One region of the Raoultibacter phocaeensis genome, then DNA from elsewhere that is predicted to be linked to it. Evidence: riboswitches for the same ligand, from Rfam matches in the RefSeq annotation. Region 1 holds a riboswitch; the other holds the start of a gene.

What was found. Region 1 has a riboswitch for cyclic di-GMP ahead of FJE54_RS05160 (cell wall-binding repeat-containing protein). Riboswitches for the same ligand answer to the same signal wherever they lie in the genome.
Region 2: it holds a riboswitch for cyclic di-GMP, as region 1 does, so the genes downstream of both, FJE54_RS02870 (response regulator) here and FJE54_RS05160 (cell wall-binding repeat-containing protein) in region 1, are expected to answer to the same signal.

Annotation. Positions count from the first base shown of each region.
Region 1 covers NZ_CABDUX010000001.1:1,309,513-1,320,659, forward strand. Annotated here, with positions in the region: gene FJE54_RS05155 (ABC1 kinase family protein) at 1-1,132, shown strand, start outside; cyclic di-GMP riboswitch class I at 2,012-2,094, shown strand; gene FJE54_RS05160 (cell wall-binding repeat-containing protein) at 2,206-10,179, shown strand; gene FJE54_RS05165 (FAD-binding protein) at 10,518-11,147, shown strand, end outside.
Region 2 covers NZ_CABDUX010000001.1:708,248-719,394, reverse strand. Annotated here, with positions in the region: gene FJE54_RS02885 (molybdopterin-dependent oxidoreductase) at 1-1,827, shown strand, start outside; gene FJE54_RS02880 (4Fe-4S dicluster domain-containing protein) at 1,841-2,473, shown strand; gene FJE54_RS02875 (TorD/DmsD family molecular chaperone) at 2,470-3,069, shown strand; cyclic di-GMP riboswitch class I at 3,364-3,447, shown strand; gene FJE54_RS02870 (response regulator) at 3,540-5,819, shown strand; gene FJE54_RS02865 (NADPH:quinone reductase) at 5,816-6,817, opposite strand; tRNA gene FJE54_RS02860 (tRNA-Ser) at 7,076-7,166, opposite strand; gene FJE54_RS02855 (DUF2207 domain-containing protein) at 7,239-9,233, shown strand; gene FJE54_RS02850 (murein hydrolase activator EnvC family protein) at 9,488-10,612, shown strand; gene FJE54_RS02845 (TetR/AcrR family transcriptional regulator) at 10,795-11,147, shown strand, end outside.

The DNA of each region.
Region 1 (11,147 bases):
GCTCACGGCGGACGACTTGGTGTCCGAATTGGAGCGGACTACGGCAGAAGAGGTCGACTTCACCACCGAACTCAACAACCTCAAGCGCTTCCACGATGAAATCCAAGACCAAGCCGGCGTGACGAGCCCGTTGCCGTTTCCCGCGTACAGCACCGATTCCATGCTGGTCATGGAGTACGTCACCGGAACGCTGCTCGATGATAGAGAAGGTTTGATCGCGCAAGGCAAGGATCTTGCCGCCATCGGCAAGAAGATTGCGCAGAGTTACGTGACGCAGGTGATCGACGATGGTTTCTTCCATGCCGATCCGCATCCCGGCAACATCATGATCAACGAGCGCGGGATCGTGTGGATCGATCTGGGGATGACGGGCTCACTCACCGCAAGCGAGCGCTCCATCGTGAACAAGGTCTTTCGCGGCGTTGCGGAAAACGACCCCTACGCGCTCAAGGATGCGCTTCTGAGCTTGGCGAAAGCCGACGGACCGGTCGATCACAGCATGCTTTTGGAGCAGATGAGCAGTATGCTTTCCAACTACACAGCGGTCGATTTGTCTGAGATCAACGTCGGTATGGCATTTGTCGACGTCATAGAGATACTCAGGTCGCAGAATCTTTCGCTGCCCTCGTCGTTTACGATGCTCGCACGCGGATTTCTCACGCTCGAAGGCGTGCTCGCTGAAATCGCGCCCTCCATAAGCGTGGTGGATATCGTATCGGCGCATGTAAAGAAGCAGATGCTCTCGTTTTCCTCTCTCGAAGGGAAGGCGAAAGACCTGTTCAAAAACACGGCCGCGTCCGCAGAAGCCATGACTACTCTGCCAACGCAACTCTCGAACACGCTCGACATGCTCGACCGCGGTCAGCTCAAGTTATCCATGGACATGAAGCTGCCGCACGATGTGAAAGGCACGCTTTACCAGGTGGCGAGCTTGCTTGCCCTCTCACTCATATCGGCGGGATTGTTCGTAGGTTCGAGCATCGTGTGCACCACCCCTATGCGGCCGCAGATATTTGATGTACCGCTTTTGGGTGCGCTTGGCTACCTTGGAGCCTTCGTGCTCGGCGTGTACGTGATCATCCGCGCCGTCACGATCCGCCATCAACAGGTGAACGATGAGAAGATCAAATAGCGGACGCCGATAAGCGCACCCTGGCGATTCGGCGCACAAGCTCCGGCCATCTTGCAGGGGGCTGCTACGAACCTTAGCCAGTAGTCTCGCAGGGGCGTGCCGCGATCCTTAGGCAGCCACTCGCAGGGGCGTGCCGCGATCCTTAGGCAGCCACTCGCAGGGGCGCGTCGCGTCCCTCCCAGTCCGTTCCCTGAGGTTTTGTCGGGAAACGACCCTCGGATGCAGGCGAACCGTCACTTTGCGACGCGAAGGCGCCCTCGGAAGCCCCCGTCGGAGCCGGATTGTTCGCCCCGGCAAACCGCGATCAGGCGATTTAGCGGCGCACAATGCCTCTCGGACTCCCGAGGCGCCGCCGATATTTCGCAAAGCGACGGTTCGCCTGCACCGGAAGGCCGTTTTCGCGCAGAAAAGCATTATCGATAAAAACCTTCCGCTGCGGATAGAACCGCCTCGCTGCGGATCGGCGGGGATGTCGACCCACGCCCGACCACGCCTTTTCGAGTCAATCGCCGAGCTTCCAAAAAAGGTTTTATCTTTTGGGCGGCGGGCGACGTCCGCCATCCAAAACCGGCAGACCGAAAGTTTCCCAGGCTCTCGCTTCGGGATCTTTTTCGGTTCGACGATTCAAGGAATGCCGTCGCGAACAGGTTCGAGCGAAGAAGCGTCGCCGAAAGCGCCGCGGCACAGTGATGCATGCAATGAGGAAAGCTTTATCGGACTAGAGCGGAAAAGCTGAGCGGCAGCTTATCAACCCCTACAAAAAGCGTCGGCAATAAAGTATGCCATTCGCGATATTCAAGCTTCAATTGACCTTGACAATTGTTGGGGGGGGGTGGCATTATTGCGATTATATCTATGACCTCGCAGGTCATGGAACGTGTCCGAACCATGCAAACCCGTCGAAAGGCGGCGGCGCAAAGCTATAGGGGCCCACCCGCGGAGGCGGCCAGCCAGTTGCAGGTCTACGGAAGGTTCTCCCTTCGAATCGGACCCGTGCACCTCGCCGGCCGAATCCTCGCGATTCGGCCGTTTTGCGTTTGGATGCCGGAACCGCAAGGGAAAGGAGTCGGGAAATGGCAATGACCCAGCAAGCCTCAAGCACGACGAAGGAGGCGAGATCGAGAAAGCTGCTGTCGCTGTTCATGGCGCTGGTCATGGCTGCGACGCTCATGATCCCCCAAGCGGCGTGGGCCGACGAGCCCGAGGGCGCGCCCGCCCAATCCGAGCAGGACCAGACGGCTCCCGTTGAAGGCACGGGCGACGTGGCGACCGGGACGACCGCGCCCGAGCAGCCGACTCAGCCCGAGCAGCAGCCGGCAGCGCCCGAGCAGCCACAGGCTCCGGCACCCGAACAGCAACAGGCTGTTCCCGAAGCCGAAGGCGAAGGCGGCAACGTGGCGGCACCCGTCTCGACGCTCGAAGCGCTCGACACCCTCCAGGTCGTCGGGCCCGTTCAGAGCGCCGATCCCGCCAAGCCCGACAACGAAAAGAAATTCTACAACGTGCTCTACGCGAACGGCAAGAACGTCGTCGTCGAGCCCGCAACCGAAGGGCTCAAGGTGACCGTCGACGGCACGGCGTACAGCTTCGCCAACAACTCGGCTTCGTACTTCAAGGGTGCGACCGACGGCCTGACCATCTTCGCGGGTGGGGACAGCGCTGCGACCGGCGATTCCTCGATCACCGTGAAAGGCGGCGCGAAGGTCGGCGCCATCTTCGCAGGCGGCAACAAGGCCGACTACGCGGGGACGGCGACCGTCGTCGTCGAAGAGGGAGCCGAAGCCGGCACCATCTACGGCGGCGGCCTGACCCCCGCAGGCGACAAGACGGGCACCGCGAAGACCACCGCTTCGACCGTTACCGTAAACGGCAAGGCCGGCATCGTCTACGCCGGCGGCATGGCATCGGTCGGCCCGACGATTAACGAGGTCGTGACGTTCAGCGCGGACAAGCCTGCAGAAACCACCGCGAAGAACTTCGTCGGCTCCTCGAAGGTCACCATCAACGGCGAGGCGGCGTGCTACTTCGGCGGAAGCTACTCCTACGGCGGCGTCGGCACGGTCTCGTGCGAGCTGAACGGAACGCTCACCGGATCGTACAGCGCCATCGCGGGCACCAACGGCTTCCGCGGCGACGCGTCGATGACCGTCGGTGCGAACGGGAAGATCACTGGCCTCCTCTACATGTCGATGCGCGGCTACATCGGCGATACGAGCCTCGTTAACAACGGGAGCATCGGCGTTCTCACGCTCCTGCCCGATGGCGCAAACGTTTCCACCTACGGAAACACCGACGTGGTCAACGCGGGCACCATCGCGCGCGCCCACCTCGATTGCGGGTGCGGGAAGGAAGCGGTTTCGGGGAGCGCCGTCACCCCGTATCCCGAGACGATCACCGTAGACGGCACCGTGCGGATTCGCACCACGACGATCGACGAGAAAAACGGCAACGTTGAAAATACGGCCAAGACATCGACCCTCCCCGAGGGCACCGCGCTGTCGCTCTTGAACGGTGCTACGTACGACGGCTATTCGGTCATGATCGGCGAGAAGGGCTATGCCGATTTCGCCGCCGCAGCTCAAGCGGCGCAAGCGGGCGACACGGTAACGCTTACTGTCGATCAAACGTCCGAACCCGTCACGTTTGCAAACAATGTGACCGTCGATCTCGGCGGCCACACGTTGACGATCGCGGGCGAATCGGCTGCTACCGCTTACGGCGTACAGTTCGCGGGGGAGGGCGAAAACGTTCTCAAGAACGGCACGCTTCTCGATGAGCGCAGCAACGGTAACCAGACGGCAGGTTGGAAGACCGTTCATGTAGCGAACAAGGCGAACCTCGCTACCCAAGATGTCGCCATCAAGGCTTATAAGCCCGATACGGCTTATAACTACAATTACCTGATTTATGCAGGCGGAAAAGACGACACGAATGCGAAAGCTCTCTCGCTTGGCGCGGGCACCGAGCTTTCAAACCTCGATAACGCGTCGAACACGAGCGAGACGTACGGTGCAGTCGGCATCTCGCTTATCGGAACGACCACGAACGCAGCAACAGTTGCCGACAAGGTCAAACTTACGATCGCAGAAGGCGTTTCTATCAATACGATGGGCTACGCCATTGCCGGAAACGGTACCTATCATGGAACCGAAATCACCATCGACGGCGGCACGATCACCAGCACCGGCTCCGCCGCGATCTACCATCCGCAGGCTGGCACGCTGACGCTTAACGGCGGTACCCTCGAGGGTACGACGGGCATCCAATTCTGCTCCGGCGAAGGTACGGTCAACACCGAGTTCCAGTTCAACGGCGGAACGGTCAAAGGCGTTGGCGTCGATGAGCGCGCAATCAAGACAGGCGACGGACTCGTCAGCGACGGATCCGCGCTCTCGCTTGTGAACCGCGGCTATCCGGGTGGCACGCCTTCGATCACCATCAACGGCGGCACGTTCACGTCGGCTAACAACGATGCGGTCCTCGCGTACACGTGGGAAAAAGGTGCGGGCGACGCGTACGAGGCGACCGAGTGGGCTCAGGCGGCGGAGAAAATCTCCATCACCGGCGGCACCTACTCGAGCGACGTGAGCGCGTACGTTGCCGAAGGCTATAACTGCACGCAAGACGATGACGCCTATACCGTTGCTGCTAAACCGATGGTTGCCGAAATCGTCGGCGGCGATCAGTTTTCGAGCCTCGCAAAGGCGATCGATGCAGCAGGACCAACTGACACGGTGAAACTCCTCGACAACATTACTCAGTCCGACGGCATCGAGATTTCCAAAGATGTTACGATCGATCTCGACGGCAAGACGTTTACGGTAACCGACGGCAGCAATATCAACAATCGCGGCATCAAGCTTTTAAGCGGGCATCTGACTATTACAAACGGTACGATGGTCGCCGAAGGCGAGCCGACTGGCGTTCAGGCTTCCGATGCTTCTTCCGGTACCGGGTTGTACGGTACGCTCCGCTTGGAGGGCGGCACGCTCGACATGGAGAGCGTGACGCTCAAGAACGGAAGGCCGTGGGGGCTGAACGTCAAGCTCAGCGGTGCTGCGAGGGCGAACTTGACGAATGTCGTAATCGAATCAGAGTACGGTGGCGGCATCGAGGTGGCGCATCCCGAGGCGGAGGCAGTCCTTAACGATTGCGCGTTTACCCAAAAGCATTACTTCGATTGGACAAGCACCTGCGTAAGCGTGAGCAACGGCGGAAAAGCGATTGTCAACGGAGGAACGTACGTTTCCGATGGATGGGCGCTGTATGTGTTTTCTTCGGGAGGCACGCTCGACGTAAACGACGGTACATTCCAGGGAGCTAAGGGCGTCCTTAAAGCAGACCTCGATGCGACATCTTATCCTGAGGGCGCGGTTGTCGTTTCCCTTAAGGGAGGGGACTATACGGGCGCTATCGGCGAGGGCGGCAACGGTACGAACAAATCCATAGCTATCACCGGTGGAACGTATACCGAGGACCCGGCAGCGTACGTTGCAGAAGGGTACGATTGCGCTGAGGCTGAAGGAAAGTTCCACGTTTCATCGCATAAAGTTGCGCAGGTTGGCGATACGGCCTACGAAACTCTCCAAGCAGCCTTCGATGCAGCGACCGAGGGCAAAACCGTCGTGCTGCTCGACAACGTCGATCTTGGGGCTACGGCAGCAACCGTTGCGACGGGTGCTACGACGAATCTCGACCTAGCAGGTAAAAAGGTGACGGGTAGCGCCAAGCAGACGGTTCTTGTCCAAGGCGGGCTGACCATCACGGACTCCGCAACCAGCGGCACAATCGAAAACACCAATACGAGTGCGAACGCAGCCGTTTTCGTACCCGGGGGCAAAATTGTTCTCGAAAAGGGTTCCATTAACGGCGCAACGCGTGGCGTCTGGCTTTTCGGTCCAGCAGCCAGCCTTTCAATGACGGGAGGCAGCGTTGAGGGAGCGTCGAAGATCGGCGTACAGGTATCCGGCAAATCCGGAGCCGAAACTTCTGCAGTAATCTCCGGCGGCACCGTGGTCGGTGGCAAGCAGTCCATCGCCATCTACGGTTGCCAGGGTGCTGACGACAATACGCTTCCTGCCGCGAGCTATCCTGCGACTGTCGAGATCACGGGCAATGCGGTCATCGAGTCTCCCAATGGGGGAGCCGATTTGGCTGAAGCAACCGTTACGGTCTTTGGCAAAGGTGCTGTACTCGAGGTATCCGGCGGTACCGTTAAGCACGATTCGAAATTCGGGGCGATCAGCGGAAACGGATTTGCCAAAAACTACGGCACGAGCATCGCCGTTTCCGGTGGCGTAATTCAGGCTACCGGACCCGACGGCCCCGCTGTCTATCATCCGCAGGTTGGCGAACTCACCATCACCGGTGGTGAAATCTCCGGCGCTACGGGCGTCGAAATGCGTGCAGGTACGCTTTATGCGTCCGACAATGCGACCATTCAGGGCTCCGGCGAGTTCAGCACCAAGAGCAACACAAACGGCGGCGCCACCAACGGCGTCGGCATCGCCGTAGCTCAGCACATCACCAAGCAGCCCGTCGAGGTGCATGTTTCGGCCGGCACCGTCTCGGGCGGCACGTACGCCTTCTACGAGGGCAACCCGGAAGGGAACGGCGCCGAGGACATCGCCAAGGTCTCCCTCGACATCGCGGGCGGATCATTCTCCGCAACTTCGGAGGAAGCCGGCGCTGAAGCCGTCTACAGTGCGGACTGCACTGGCTTCATCACCGGCGGCTCCTACTCGAGCGATGTGACCGCGTACTGCGAAGGCGAATATCAGTGCGTGCAGGATGGCGACGTCTACAAGGTGAGCGAGAAACCCAAGGTCGCCGAAGTCAAAGGCATACAGTACGCCAATCTCGACGCGGCGATTGTTGCAGCCGGGGACGGCGATACGGTGACGATGATCAACGATGCCGTGATCGACGCTTCGCAGATCAAGATGAACACCAAGGACGACTCGCCGTTCTACGCCGAGGTCGACAGCAAGAGCATCACGCTCGACCTCGCGGGCAGGGCGATCACCTTCGATCAGTCGAAATGCGATATAACAAACCGCGTTACGACGGCAGACGCGTTCACCGACGAGCGCGGCCTGATCTACATTGCCGCAGGTGCCGGCCTGACCGTGAAAGATAGCGGCGAAGGCGGAATCATCAAGTCCACGTCTCCTGCGGGGGATACGTACTCGCTTCTGTCGCTCATCCAGAACTACGGCGTATTCACGATGGAAAGCGGAACGATCACGGGTGCCGAGCGAGTCTACTACCTCGCCACCATGTACGGCTCCGCCTCCCATACCACCATCGAAGGCGGCACGCTCGACAACCAGTGGGGCACTGAAACCGACGGGGGCATCTGCCTCTCGGGCAACGGCACCACCACGTATGCGGGCTACCGGCTCGACATAACGGGCGGCACGCTCAAGGGCGGCGAGCAGACGCTGTACCTCCCGAGTGCGGGCACCACGAACATCTCCGGCACGCCTGTGCTCGAAGGTACCGGCCGCGCGATTGAAATAAGGGCTGGCCAGCTGACGATCGACGGCGGTACGTTCACTGCCACGGCTCCCCGCCTGCAGAACGCGACGGCCACCTCGGGCGGAACCGGTGCCTATACGGGCGCCATCGTCGCGGTCAAGCACAAGGGCACGAGCGACAAAGCATACAAGGGTGCCGTAAACGTGACGATCAACGGCGGCACGTTCACGAACGCCAACGGCGATGCGATCGCCGCGAAAAACGAGATCGTTGACCAAGCGATCGCAGCAGCCAACAACATCGAATTCACGATCGCCGGCGGTTACTTCTCTGGCGGCATCAACAACGGCAATCTCGTCGGTCCCAGCGCAGCGCAAGGCGTTGACAAGCTGAGCGTTTCGGGCGGCTACTTCACGGCCGATCCGAGCGCGTACCTTGCGGCCAAGAAGGTCGTGCTTCCAAGCGATACGGCCGGCTACCCGAACATGGTTGCAGAAAGCAAGGCTACGACCGATGCGAAACCAGTTGTGACCGAGCCGACCGTAACGGTCGATCCCGATGCAGATCTCGGTGACGAGACGGCGAAGCAAGAGATCGTCGACAAGGTCGCAGAAACGCAGGTTGAAGGCCTCAACGCGTACGCGAACGAAGCGGCCGAGAACCTGACGCAGACGACGGTCGACAGTGCCAAGGAAGCGCTCAAGCAAGAGGTTTCCGTCGGCCAGACCGATACCATCACCGTCTTCGTCCAAACGTACGTGGAGATCAAGCCAAAGGCGTTTGTCGAAGATTCTGCGAGCAGCACCAAAGCGCTTACGGTCGACATCACGCCCAAGTCGCGCGTAGTGGCGTCGACGGCGACTGACGCCAAGGACATCAAGACCGATAACACGGCTGGAGATAAGAACGCCGTCGTGGTCGACGAGCAGACGCTCAACGTGACCAGCTCCACGGTCATCTCCGTGCCGCTGCCCTCCGGTTTTGTCAACGCGACGACGGATCCTGTATTTGCGAAGCATCTTAAGAGCGCCGATCTCGCGTATGTGTATCAAGCGGTTGTAAGCGGCGATGCTACCGCCGGCTTTGCCGCCACGTTCACGAACCCCAACGGGTTCAGCGAGTTCACGCTTACCACCGCTGATGAAAGCGTTGCTTCGATCGGCGGGACCAACTACACGACGTTGCAGGCTGCCGTTAACGCAGTAACCGACGGCCAGACCATCAAGCTCCTGAAGAACGCTGCGGGCGCGACCGTTTCCAAGGCCGTCTCGTTCACGCTTGACGCGGGCGGCTTCACCCCCGGCGACATCGTAGCCGGTTCTGGGTTCGTGCTGGCGGTTGAGAACGGCCTCTACACGGTGACGGCGGTCGTCCCCGTAACCGGTGTCACGCTCGACAAGACGAACCTCGAGCTTACCGAGGGCGGCACTGCGACCCTCGTAGCAACGGTGGCGCCTGATAATGCAACCGACAAGAGGGTGACGTGGACGTCTTCCAACGAGGCAGCGGCCACGGTGTCGGCAAGCGGCGTAGTCACCGCCGTCAAGGCAGGTACGGCAACCATTACGGCGAAAGCCGGCGATAAGACGGCCACGTGCGCTGTCACCGTCAATGCCAAGGACGTGCCGAAGCCTCCCGCGCAGGCTTCGCGCCTCGGCGGTGCCGACCGCTACAAGACGATGGCGCTCATCTCGCAGACCGCTTTCCCCGAAAACGGCTCCTGCTCGACGGTCATCGTCGCGCGCGGCGACAACTTCCCCGACGCTTTGGCCGCCGCAGGCCTCGCGGGCGTCACGGGCGGACAGGTGCTCCTCACCGAGACCGGTACGCTCACGGCCGAGACCAAGGCCGAGATCAAGCGCCTCGGGGCTCAGAAGGCCTACGTGATCGGCGACACCTACTCGGTCACGGCGCGCACGTTCAACGAGATCAAGGCAATCACTGGCAGTGCCGAGCGCCTCGGCGGAGCCGACCGCATGGACACCGCCCTCAAGATCTACCAGGCGGGCAAGGGCGGCTGGGGAACGACGGCTATCGTGGCCACGGGCAAGAAGGCCGCCGACTCGCTTTCGGTGTCGCCGATATCCTACGCGGCGAAGGCTCCGATCTTCCTCGCCGACAACGACGGCAATTTGTCCGCCGCCGCACTCGATGCGATTGCGAAGGGCGGGTTCACTAAGGTCCTCGTGCTCGGCGACAAGTACTCGGTGTCCAACTCCGCGTTCAACAAGGTGAAGGCGCTTGTCTCCAACACCGAGCGCATCGGCGGGGCCGACCGCTACGAGACTTCGCGGCTCACGGCCCAGCAGGCTCTGAAGAACGGATTCGGCTGCGAAGTCGTCTCGCTTACGGCGGGCCGCGAGGGCAAGTATGCTGACGCCCTCGTTGCCTCGTCGCTCAGCGGCAAGTCGTTCTCGGTGCTGCTGCTCGTCGATGACGGCGCGACCACGTGTATCGACAAGGTGCTTGCCCCCAACAAGGCGCAGGTCGAGAACGCCTACGTTCTCGGCGACAAGTACACCGTGTCCAACGAGCTGTTCGCAGCCATCGAGAAGGCCGTCAAGTAGTTAAAAGCGGGCAAGCCAGCCCGTCCGGCTCCGGGACCCCCGCTTCGGCGGGGGTCCCTTCGGCGGTCGTACGGCCGCCTCTCACCCATTCCCGCACGGGATCCAAGTACCGTGCGCTCTGCTTCACCGAAGAGGCCCGGGGACGACGGTTTCCGGGCCTCGGTTCTCTCGGGTAACGTAACGCTCGATGTATCGGAGCGTTCGCTCATGGTGCCTTTTAGCCAAACCGTTCGCACCCATTCCCTAGAGCGTATGCACATATTTTTGCTTTACACCGTAAAGAAAGCACGCTATCATGCACTTTACACAGTAAAGTAAACGCAACGCAAGGAGGAGCAATGGGAGGAACTGGATTTTCCAGGCGAGACTTCCTGAAAGGGGCCGGCGCGGTCGGGCTTGCATCGGGGGCACTCGGCATCTTCGGAGGTGCGGGACTCGCGTTCGCCGACGATGCCGCCGCGGCATCAGAGGAGGCAGCGAACATCTATCAGACCATCATGCCGGGGGAAACGAATCTGCTGCCGCTCAAAAAGGCGGAGTGCCCTGGCCCGCGGGGACCTATCGCGTTCGAGGATCGCGAGATCGCCTCGTCGGAAGTTATCGCAACCGAGGAATGCGAAGTGCTCGTGGTCGGCGCGGGTATTGCAGGACTTACCGCAGCGCTCAAAGCGGCCGAAGAGGGTGCCAGTGTCATCTGCATCGAGAAGATGACCGCTGGTCGCGGCTGCTTCGAGTGCTTCGGCGCGTACGATGCCCAAGCGCAGAAAGATGCCGGAGTCGAGGTCGATCCCGCGCAGCTGCTCGACGAGATCTACCGCTCCGCCTACTGGCGCACGCGCCCCGAGCCCGCGCGTACCTACGTATTCCGTTCGGGCGAGGCGACCGATTTCTGGCAGCAGATGCTCGACAAGGGCGAAAACGGCTTCGTCATCACCAAGGTCGAACAAGCCCCCAACACCAACGGTATG
Region 2 (11,147 bases), 600 kb from region 1:
GTTATATGGGATGAGGAATCGGTCATCGAGGTTGTCGACGGCCAAGAGCGCCATAAGTTTGCAAAGGACAATTTCAAGGATTACGTGCTGGGCACCTATGACGGGACTCCCAAATCGGCGGAGTGGGCGTCGCAGATATGCGGCACGCCAGTTGACCGGATCAAGTCTCTGGCAACCGACATGGGAACCATCAAGCCTATGAGCCTGATTGCTCAGCAGGCTATGGGCAGGCACTACTACGGAGCAAACGTTGCGCAATGTTTCTTCGCGATGGGATGGATGACGGGCAATTACGGAAAACCAGGGGCAATCGTCACGAATGGCGGCGGTTTTGCCGGTGGTGGATACAGCGGTTTCATCGGGGGTTTCTATCCTGGTTCGAATTTCTATTTCGGAATCTCGGCCGGTGAAGAAGCGCGCGTCAACCTTGCGCCCGAAGGGTTTATGATGCAGCCTCCCAATCCTAAGGCAGATGTATCCTACGGTGCGATCGGTTATCCATGGGACATTCAGAGCAACTACGAAGAAGAGCGCTATTACGGCATCGCGTTTGCCGAAGCATGGGATGCTATTCTCGAAGGGAAGTCACATAACTTCGTGCACGGCATGAAAGATCAGAACATCAAGGCGATCGTGAAGCTTTTCAACGGAAACTCAAGCAACCAGAATGTCAACACATTCAAGGCGATTCAGGCGCATCGCGCTGTCGAGTTCGTCTTGGCTATGGATATGTTCATGAACACCACTACGCGCTATGCCGACATCGTGCTTCCCTGTACGAGCTGGTGGGAAGTAGATGGCAACTATAACATGCTCAATCCAGAGATGTTCTTGGGAAACGCAAAGCGCATCGTCGAGCCTCTGTTCGAAAGCAAAGCCTCCTTTGATGTCGATGCTGCGCTGTGCGAGCTGTTCGAGGTCGATCCTGTGGGTGCTTATCCGAATGGCCTGTCTTACAAAGAGAACAATTTTACAGGAATCGCGAACGCATGGGTGATCGGTTCCGACGGCCAAAGCCATGATCCGCTTATCAGTTTTACCCAGGAAGACCTTGATGAAATCGGCATAGAAGGTGTTGATGCTGCGGTGCTCGCCGACGGTCGTATCACGTACCAAGAATTCAAGGAGCAGGGTTTTTACAAGATAGAGATGAATGACGGTCTCAAACGATACGTCAGCCAATTCACCAAGCTGATGGAAGATCCCACCAAGCCCGAAAACAAACTTTCCACCCAAACGGGCTACTTGGAGATATACAGCATGAACTTGGAAAACTACTATCAGGTTTTCGGCTTCGACCATGCCGTCAAGGCTACGCCTACCTATGCAGCCTCGGGCCAAGGCAGCTATGAAGAATCAACGCGAGGAGAATACCCATATCAATACATAAACGTGCATCCGCATCATCGAGTGCATTCATCGAGGCTCGATTGCCCCGAAGTACTCGAATTCTTCGATGACGTGTTGTTCGTCAATCCGCTCGATGCCGAGGCGATCGGACTGGAAAACGACGATACGGCATTGCTTACGAGCGAGGCCGGAAGGCATCTTCGTCGCGTGACGGTTACAACGACGGTTATGCCTGGAGTTATCGTCGGTATCGAGGGCGCGACGGCACGTCTGCTCGACGACGAGAAGACGAAGGACGACACCGATTGGGATGAAGTCATCGACTACGGAGGAGCTTCAAACGTACTTGCTCCTACGTATCTCGTGGGGCAGGGTCATCAGGCCTACAACAGCATCATCGTGAACGTTGAGAAGTGGACCGGCGAACCCTTGAAGCCAAACTACCAGTGGCAGCTCGACGTCGTAGATTTCGAATAGGAAGGAGGCAATCATGAGTCAGTTGGCTTTTTTTGTCGATTCGGACACATGCATCACCTGCAAAGCTTGCGGCTTGGCATGCAAAGACAAAAACGATCTGGCGCCTGGTCGCAAGTTTCGCAAGGTGTATTCTCAGAGCGCCGGCAGCTGGAGCGTTGACGACGTCGGAGTAGCAACCCCGATCGATGTATTCTCCTACTCCATCTCGCTCGCATGCAATCATTGCGCAATGCCTCTCTGCCTCGGCGCATGTCCTGTGCAGGCGATCGTCAAACGCGACAATGGGATTGTTTACATCGACCAAGAACTGTGTACGGGCTGCAAAGCTTGCTCCGAAGCCTGCCCGTACGATGCACCTTCGTTCAATGCCGAAACGGGCGTGATGGGCAAATGCGACCTGTGCAGGGATCTCATCGATTCGGGAGATACTCCTGCATGCGTTCGGGCCTGTTCGATGCAGGCTCTGGAATTCGGCGAACTTGACGAGCTTATGCAGAAACATCCCGAAGCCGTACAGCAGGTTGATCCTTTGCCTTCTCCCTCCGAAAGCCAACCATCCCTGCTTATCGCCCCGCGACGAGGCTATAAAGACGGCATGGAAACAATAAACTTTAACATGCCCGAAGAGATCAAGGCAAGCGAATGATGGATACCCAGGCTGCATCGGTTTTCTTTCGACTGCTCGGCGAGCTTGTCTACTGCGAACCAAACTCTCAGGATATGGGAATGCTGCAAAACCAGAGACTTTTCGAGGAACTGCCGTATGCAGCCTGTGACGAACGTGTCATCCAAGGACAAAAGCTTATGAACGACTGGCTTGGTCGTGCGTCTGCGGACGAACTGACCCGTGCTGCCAAAAGCGATTGGCTGCGGATGATGATGGGCATAGACGACGTGATTGCCCCCCCTTGGGGGTCTGTGTACCTCGATAAGGAGAATCTTCTTTTTACCGAGCACACTTTGTTTGTCCGAAGGTATTACGAGCACTATGGCTTCGAACTGAAGAAGAAGCACCATGAGCCCGATGACCATCTCGGTTTGGAGCTTGAGTTCGTATCCCGGCTTCTCGAAGAAAACAAGATGGTGGCTGCCCGAGAGTTTGTCGAAACCTATATGCATCCTTGGGTTGATGCATGGATGCAAAAAGTGCAAGCTCATGCTCAAACAGACTACTATCGTTCATTGGCCTGTTTGGTCGCTGGCGGTCTGCGGTGTTTCGTCGAAGATGCGGTTGCAGCTTAACGGTCCGTACAGGGTAATGAAGCAAAACCCATTGCAGCGGACTTCAAGGTAGCATCCGAACCAAGGCCCGTTTGCTTAGGCAAGCGGGCCTTTTAGTGGCTTCGCGCAGCGCATTAAGTCGGGGAATGTTTTTTGGGGCGACCCGACGCTTGCCGCCGGATGGGCTGTCGTGACCGATCGCGGCGGTCGGCACAGGGGTGCATTCCGGTCCGTTCGCCGCTCGGCTAGAATTCTTCGGGTTAATGCTTGATAATTAAAATTAATCGTTATATATTAGTTACCCGATAACAAAATAGGACTAATCGGCAAACCCGGCGAAAGCCGGCGACGCAAAGCTACAGGGGCCTCACCAGAAATGGCGGCTAGCCAGTTGCAAACGTTTTTGCAGCCGGGTATTACTCGGCTGTTTGCGTGTCGTGCTGCGCGGTAGTGCCGATTGCGAAGACCATCGACGAAAGCGGTGCCGCCGTATGCGCAATGCAGCCGAACCGAACGGGCACGAGGAGCACTGGGACAAAACAAGAACGTTGTCGGCCGTCACCGCGACGGTGCTCATCCTTCTCCTCGCCGCCTTCTACGCTACGACGTTGCTCAATATGAGGGAAATCGGGCAGCAAATCGACCTGATCAAAGATCACCCTTATCCAGTTACGGTTGCCGCAGGTCAAGTCGAAACTTCGCTCGGTCAACTGCAAACGCTTGCCGAACGGCTTGCCTACGTGCGAACCGACCAGGCGATCGATAGCGTCGAGCGGTCGTTCGACGCAATCGACGGCGACCTATCCGAGAGGATCGCCTTCATTAAAGATCGGACGCTGACCGGCAGCGACTACGCCGATGAGCTGCGAAACGGCTATGACGAGCTGAGGGTGGCGCAGGCTGAGCTTTTATCCCTGTGCCGCGACGAGACGGTATCCGACGAAAGCATCGACGCTTTCGTCGAAAAGCGCATCGATCCCCTTATCGCTGATTTGCTCGGGTGGAACAACGCGGTTCTGGACGGCGCGTCAAGCATGTTCGATACGCTCTACGACGTCGTTGGCAGCGTTATCTTCAAGACCATCATGTCCGCGAGCATTATCATGGCAGCTGTGTTGGTGGCGTTGGGTATCTATCTTGCGGTGCTGCGGAGAAAGCGCCTGCTCCGCCTTAAGCTGCAGCGCAATCTCGAAGAGGCGCTCGCATCGGCCCAGGAGGCAAACGCCGCTAAAACGCAGTTCCTATCGAACATGTCACACGATATCCGCACGCCGCTCAATGCGATCATCGGACTCACGGCTATCGCAGGCACTCACCTCGAAGATCCGCTGAGGGTGAAGGAGTGTCTGGGGAAGATAACCGTATCGTCAAGGCATCTGCTCGGCCTCATCAACGACGTGCTCGATATGAGCATGATCGAGAACGGCCGCATTGCGCTCAACTGTGAAACGTTTTCGTTTCCCGAACTGGTAAACGGATTCGTCACGATCATTCAGCCGCAAGCGAAGGCGAAACAGCTTACGCTCGATGTAGTAGTCGGCAATGTAGACAAGGAAACCGTGATCGGCGATCCCATGCGGGTCAATCAAATACTGCTCAATCTGGTGGGCAATGCAATCAAATACACCCCGGCAGGGGGAACCGTGCGAGTGAAGATCGCCGAGCTTCCCACCGATGAAGAGGATAAGCTCACATTCAGGTTCGCTGTCGAAGACGACGGCATCGGCATGACACAGGAATTCGCCAACAAGATATTCGATCCGTTCGAACGCGAGAAAAACTCCATGACCAGCAGAGTCGAAGGTGCAGGTTTGGGGATGTCGATCACAAAGAACATCGTCGACATGATGGGTGGCACCATCGAAGTTGAAAGCAAGGTGGGAGTCGGTTCGAAATTCACTGTCGAGGTGCCGCTGATGGTTGCGAAGACGGATGACGAAGAGTTTGCACCCATCGATCTTGCCGAAGCGAGGGTGCTGCTCGTCGATGACGATCCGGATATCTGCGAAAGCACGCTCGACATGCTTGCGAGCATAGGCATCTCGGGTGATCAGGCGCTGTCGGGTGAAGAGGCGGTAGAGCTTGTCGTGGGAGCCCACCGTGCGGGCCGCGATTACCACACGATTATCGTCGACTGGGTCATGCCCGGCATGGATGGGGTTGAAACGGTGCGTCGCATCCGTGAAGCCATCGGCGACGAGACGCCCATCGTGTTGTTGAGCGCCTACGATTGGTCGGAAGTGGAAGAGGAGGCGCTTGAGGCGGGTGTGACGGCTTTCCTTTCGAAGCCGCTTTTCAAATCGAAGCTATACTTCGCCATGAAAAGCGTGTGCGGCGAAGGCGAGCCGATCGACTACATCATGGAGCACGAACAGGCTCCCGATTGCTCGGGCAAACGGGTTCTGCTTGTCGAAGATAACGAGCTCAATGTGGAAATTGCCCTGGAAGTGATCGGGAGAACAGGCGCAGAGGTGGACTGCGCATGGGACGGAGTCGAGGCAGTCGAGAAGGTTCGCGAGGCTCCAGTCGGATACTACCAGCTCATCTTCATGGACGTCCAGATGCCTCGCATGGACGGCCTGGAAGCTGCCCGCACGATCTGCGACGAGGCAAAACGGGACGGGCGTGCGAGACCGCCCATCGTTGCCATGTCGGCGAACGCTTTCACCGAAGACAGGCGCCAAGCGATGGAGGCGGGTATGGACGGCTACCTTACCAAGCCCATCGATTTTACTGAGGTAGAGCGCATCCTTAAGCGGGCGCTGCTCTAATCTGCGGTATCGGGAGCATGGCGAATCGTAAGCACGATCTTGCCATTTTTCCCGTGTTCGGTGACCGCCTCATGGGCTTTGCTGGCATCTTCGAGTGCGAAAGCCCGATCGACCACAACTTCCATACCGGTTTCCAGGGCCGCACCGAGCGCGTGCATGACCTGAGAGAGTTCAGCTTCACTCATGTTTGCGGCTCCCATGCCGAGCACGGAGGTGTCGGTGCGCATCGTTGCCCGGGGATCGAATTCGATTGTGCCGCGGCTTCCGACTACGACGATACGACCCCGATGGCCCGTCATCGAAAGGTCTTTCATAAGATTGATATGGGCGTTGGTTTCAAGGATCGCGTCGACTCCGCGGCCGTGGGTGGCCGCTACGATGTCGTCGATGTAGCCTTCCTCTCGATGGTTGAACGTGCGGTGGGCGCCAAGCCGGGCGACGAGGGCGAGGCCTTCCCTATCGCCTGCTGTGCCGAAAACAATCGCGCCGCGTCTGCGCGCGAGCTGCACCGCAAGCATGCCGACACCGCCGCTGGCTCCATGGACGAGTACGATCTCGCCGGGCTTTATGGCTGCCCGAACGAAGAGGGCATCACCTGCCGCAAGACCCGGGGTGCCGAGCCCTGCGCCCGCTTCGAACGAAAGAGCATCGGGAAGCGCCTGTACGGCCGACGCGTCGCATACGACGTATTCTGCGTAGGTGCCCGTGTTCCGCTTCGCAAGAGCGGCAGCGACGAATACGCGCTCGCCTTTTTCGAGCGATTCCACCCCCTCGCCGACGGCGTCGACAACGCCTGCGCCGTCGTTGCCGGGTGTGTAGGGCAGGGAAGGAAGTCCCGGATAGTCTCCCGACCTGATGTAGGTTTCCACGGGGTTCACCCCCGCTGCGAACAGCTTGATGCGCACCTCGCCTTGTTCGGGATGGGGGAGAGATATGCTTTGTTCAACCAAAACGGTTTCGTCGCCGAATTCAGAAACGACGATGGCTTTCATATCCATGCGAGCTCCTCGGGTCGTGAGCGGTGTTTTCTCGCCCGATGATAGCCGATCGGCGTCGACTGAACTTCGCTTGGGGATGCGTTGGCAAGGATCTGTTGCCGAACCATAAAGAACGGTTCGGTGAGTATTTGCTAGACAGCCAGTAGGTACGAACGGCGCGTTGCACGGGTATGATGCGGCGATTGGGATGTGGCAGATGTGTAACGCCGTATATGCCGAACGCGGCGCCTTCCGGCATATACGGTACAATGGCAAACGTGGCGGAGAGCCGGGGATTCGAACCCCGGACACGCTTGTGGCGTGTACTCGCTTAGCAGGCGAGCACCTTCGGCCTCTCGGTCAGCTCTCCGCGAAATAAAGGTGCGGTTTGCAATGATACCGTTTGGGCCATCATCTGGCAAGGAGGATGAACGTGCAAAACATGAGCCGTCCGCAAATGGGAGGAAGGATGTTTCCTGCCGTAGCTGCGGTGTTTGCGCTGTGTCTGTTCGCTGCTCTAGCGGTGATTTCGGTGGTGCCCGAGCAGGCTTTTGCGAAAAGCTATACGTGCCCGAAGGTCGATATAACCGCCAACGCGACCACCGACGGTTCGCTCGATGTCGTCGAACAGCGCACGTTCGATTTCGACGGCGATTTCACGGCGCTCTGGTGGACGTTCAGCGCTCTTCCGAGCGACGCCCATCTCAAAATCAACGGCGTGAGCCTTACCAAGCTCGGCGCAGACGGTATGCCTTCGGGTGAAACCGTTCAGCTTAAAGAGACTTCGTTCAATCTCGAATGGCGGGAGGCCGGCGGCCCCGGCACCGATGCGTACTCGGTCGACTCGCCTAAGAACAGCGTATACGTGTTCTTCAACGCGTCCGATGAAAAGATGGTGGTTACGCTCGATTACACGATCGTAAACGAGATACTAGCCTACCAGGACGTCGCCGATGTGTACTGGCAGTACGTGGGCGATCAGTGGGAAGTAGCCTCGGAAAACGTCACGATGACGCTTTATCTTCCGGTTCCAGCGGACGCATCGGTCGTGGCGGGGGAAACCGTGCGCGCATGGGGACACGGCCCGCTTGACGGCGTGGTGGAGATCAACGGCGACGGCTCGGTCGTCTACACCGTTCCCAAAGTGAACGCGGGCCAGTACGCCGAAGCGCGCGTGGCGTTTCCCACTGCGTGGCTTACGAATCTCGGCAGCGAACAATCAACCGCCACGCGCGACCAAAACGGTCTCGATACCATTCTCAAGGAAGAGCAATCGTGGTCCGATCAGGCGAACCGCATGCGTGTATTCTCTCTCGGTTTCGTTATTGCGTGCGGCATCGCGGCGGTGCTGCTCATCGCATGGGCGTTGCGTCTCTACTTCAAGTACGGACGCGAACATAAGCCTGAATTCACCGACGAGTATTGGCGCGATGTGCCTTCAAAGCAGGATCACCCGGTAGTGATGGCGCGTTTGTGGCGCTGGAATAAGGAGAGCAACGACGATCTCACGGCCACGCTCATGTACCTCTCGCATAAGGGTGCGATCCAGATCAACAAAGGAAGCTATGAGCAGCCGGCATCTTTCGGGCGCACGAAAATCGTCGAGGACTACTACCTGACGCGCGTTTCCGCCGTGGCTTCTACGCTTACTGATCCGATCGACACGGCGGCGATGGATCTTTTGTTCAACAAGGTGGCAGGCGGTGCTGATTCGCTGTGGTTCAGAACCATCGAACAGTACGGCAAAGATCACGCCGAGGAGTTCGTGGATGCTCTGAGCACCTGGCAAGGTATCGTGACAGCTGCTGTAAACAGGCGTGACTTCTTCGAAGCGAAGGGCGAGCGCTACCAGTGGATCATCCTCGGCGTTGCCATCGCATTCGGTGTGATAGGCGTCGGGCTTTCAATCGTGACGGGGAACTTCATCCCGCTCGTGTTCGTGGTACCCACGGTGATAGCGCTTCTGGTGATCGCCAACTACATGCCGCGCAGAAGCCAGGAAGGAAGCACGCTCGACGCGAAGTGCAAGGCGCTGCGTGCTTGGCTCAAAGACTTTTCGGCTCTCGACGAGCGCCCGCCCACCGATGTGAAGGTGTGGGGCGAATTCATGGTCTACGCGTTCATCTTCGGTATCGCGCGCGAGGTTATCAAGGCGCTTGAACTGAAGGTGCCCGAGCTGTTCCAGGACGACGGCATGATGTACTCGGCCGGATACGTGCCTTGGTGGTTCTGGTACAGCACATCGTACGGTGTTCATGGATCGGCCATGCCAGCCGCGAGCGATCTGTTCCAAGCGTCGCTTGCCAACACGGTGAACACCGCGCAAGCTGCAATGTCGGCCGCTCAGGGCAACTTCTCGAGCGGCGGCGGTTTCGGCGGCGGCTTCTCGGGCGGCGGCGGAGGCGGTTTCGGCGGCGGAGGCGGCGGCGCGAGATAAGGCTTCGACGTGCGTTCGGGAGCCGATGCGCCGGCGTCGTCGCGCGCCGTGCTGAGTCGTGTCAATCTCGGTTTAGCGGCGTAGGTGACAGGCGCAGGTTCCCCCACCTGAAGTTCTGCACTTTATGTCAATATATTACATAATTCGTTTACGTACGGTATACTCATCATCTGCTACGGTTTGAGTGGCATTATCAAACCAGCTTGCATACAATTCCAGGCGATCAGCCTGCTAGAGGTGAGTTGAGGTTATATATGACACATGCAACCGAAGGGCGCGTGTCGAGGGCTTTGCTCGGCATGATGCTCTGTTTTTCTGTGCTGGCGGGAGGTATGGCGTTATCCGTGCAGCCGGCTTACGCCGATGTCGATGCAGCTTCCAGCTCCGGCGCCCTTGCTGTAAAAGAGCTCCAGGCAAGCGAGCTCATGAGTTCCATCGATGCGCTGCAGACGCAGCTGAATGAAGCCAACGACGAGTACGATCGCGCTACCGAAGAATACGAAAGGGCCACTGCGGCAGCCGAAGCCGCAACCACTCGCCTCGAAGAGGCGAACAAGGAAGTCGAAGCACTCCAGGAAAAGCTTTCGGAATGCGCAGCGGGCATGTACAAGAGCGGAGGCACGCTTTCTTTTCTCAACGTGCTGCTCGGCGCGGAGTCGTTCGACGATTTCATTACTATGTGGGATTCGTGCGAGAAGATTACCGCAAACGAAGCCGAACTCGTGCAAGAGAGCAAGGATGCGCGTGCTCGGGCGGAAAAAGCCGAGGCAACGCTTTCGGCGGAAAAAACGAAGGCAGAAGAAGAGGCCGTTGCCGCGAAAGCCGCCCGCGACGAGATAGAGGCAGCAAAAGAAGAGCTCGATGGGCAGCTTGCAAGCGTGAACGAAGAGCTCGTGATGATGAAAGCGACCGAAGAGACGGAGCGCCTTGCAGCAGAAGAGGCGGTGCGCCGTTTGCAGGAGGCCGATAACATCGGCGGCTCGCTCGGCACGATAGCGGGATGGACGCATCCGTGCCCGTCAGGCCCTGCAGTGACGAACGAATTCGGCTGGGCTGGTGCGTGGGACGGTGAATACCATAACGGCATCGATCTCGGCGCTTCGGAAGGTACCCCCATCGTAGCCGCCGCGTCGGGCACCGTGAGCTATGTCGGTGATTACGGAAGCGGCGGAAAGGCCGTGAAAATCAACCATGGCAGCGGGCTCGTGACCATCTACATGCACATGAGCAGTCAGGCGGCTTCGATAGGGCAGCAGGTTTCGGCCGGCGATGTGATCGGATACGTGGGGTCTACTGGCTATTCTACAGGTCCTCATCTGCATTTTCAGGTTGAATACAACGGCACTCCCGTCAATCCGCGGCTCTTTGTGAAATTCTAGTCTCTGCGCTGTTTGCGAAGCGTACTGAGGGCTTGCATCTCATCCGAAATAACTTCGCGAGGGGTCTTCAAAAAAATAGTCAATGGCATAGTATGGGCTTCGCCCCGATTAACCGCATGGTCAATCGGGGCGAATAGACGGGTTCGCGCGGAAGCTGCGAGCGCACGCGACGAGGATGTGCCATGGACGACCGCTATGAAAAATTTGAAAGCTTGTCCGAAGAGCGTCAGGAGGCGATCGTCAATGCCGCTGTCGAGGCGTTCGGCAAAAGCGAGTACAAAGGCGCTTCGACTGAGGAAATAGCACGCAAGGCGGGTATCTCGAAGGGTCTTTTGTTCTTTTACTTCAAAAACAAGAAAGAGCTCTACGTCTATCTGATCGAGCGGCTCACAGATATGATGACCAAGCTTGTTGTTGATGAAGCGTTCTACGAGATCGACGATTTCTTCGAGCTGCTCGCCTACGCTGCGAACAGCAAGCGCGCGGTGCTCGAAAAAATACCCCATGTGCTCGATTTCTCCATCAGGGCATACTA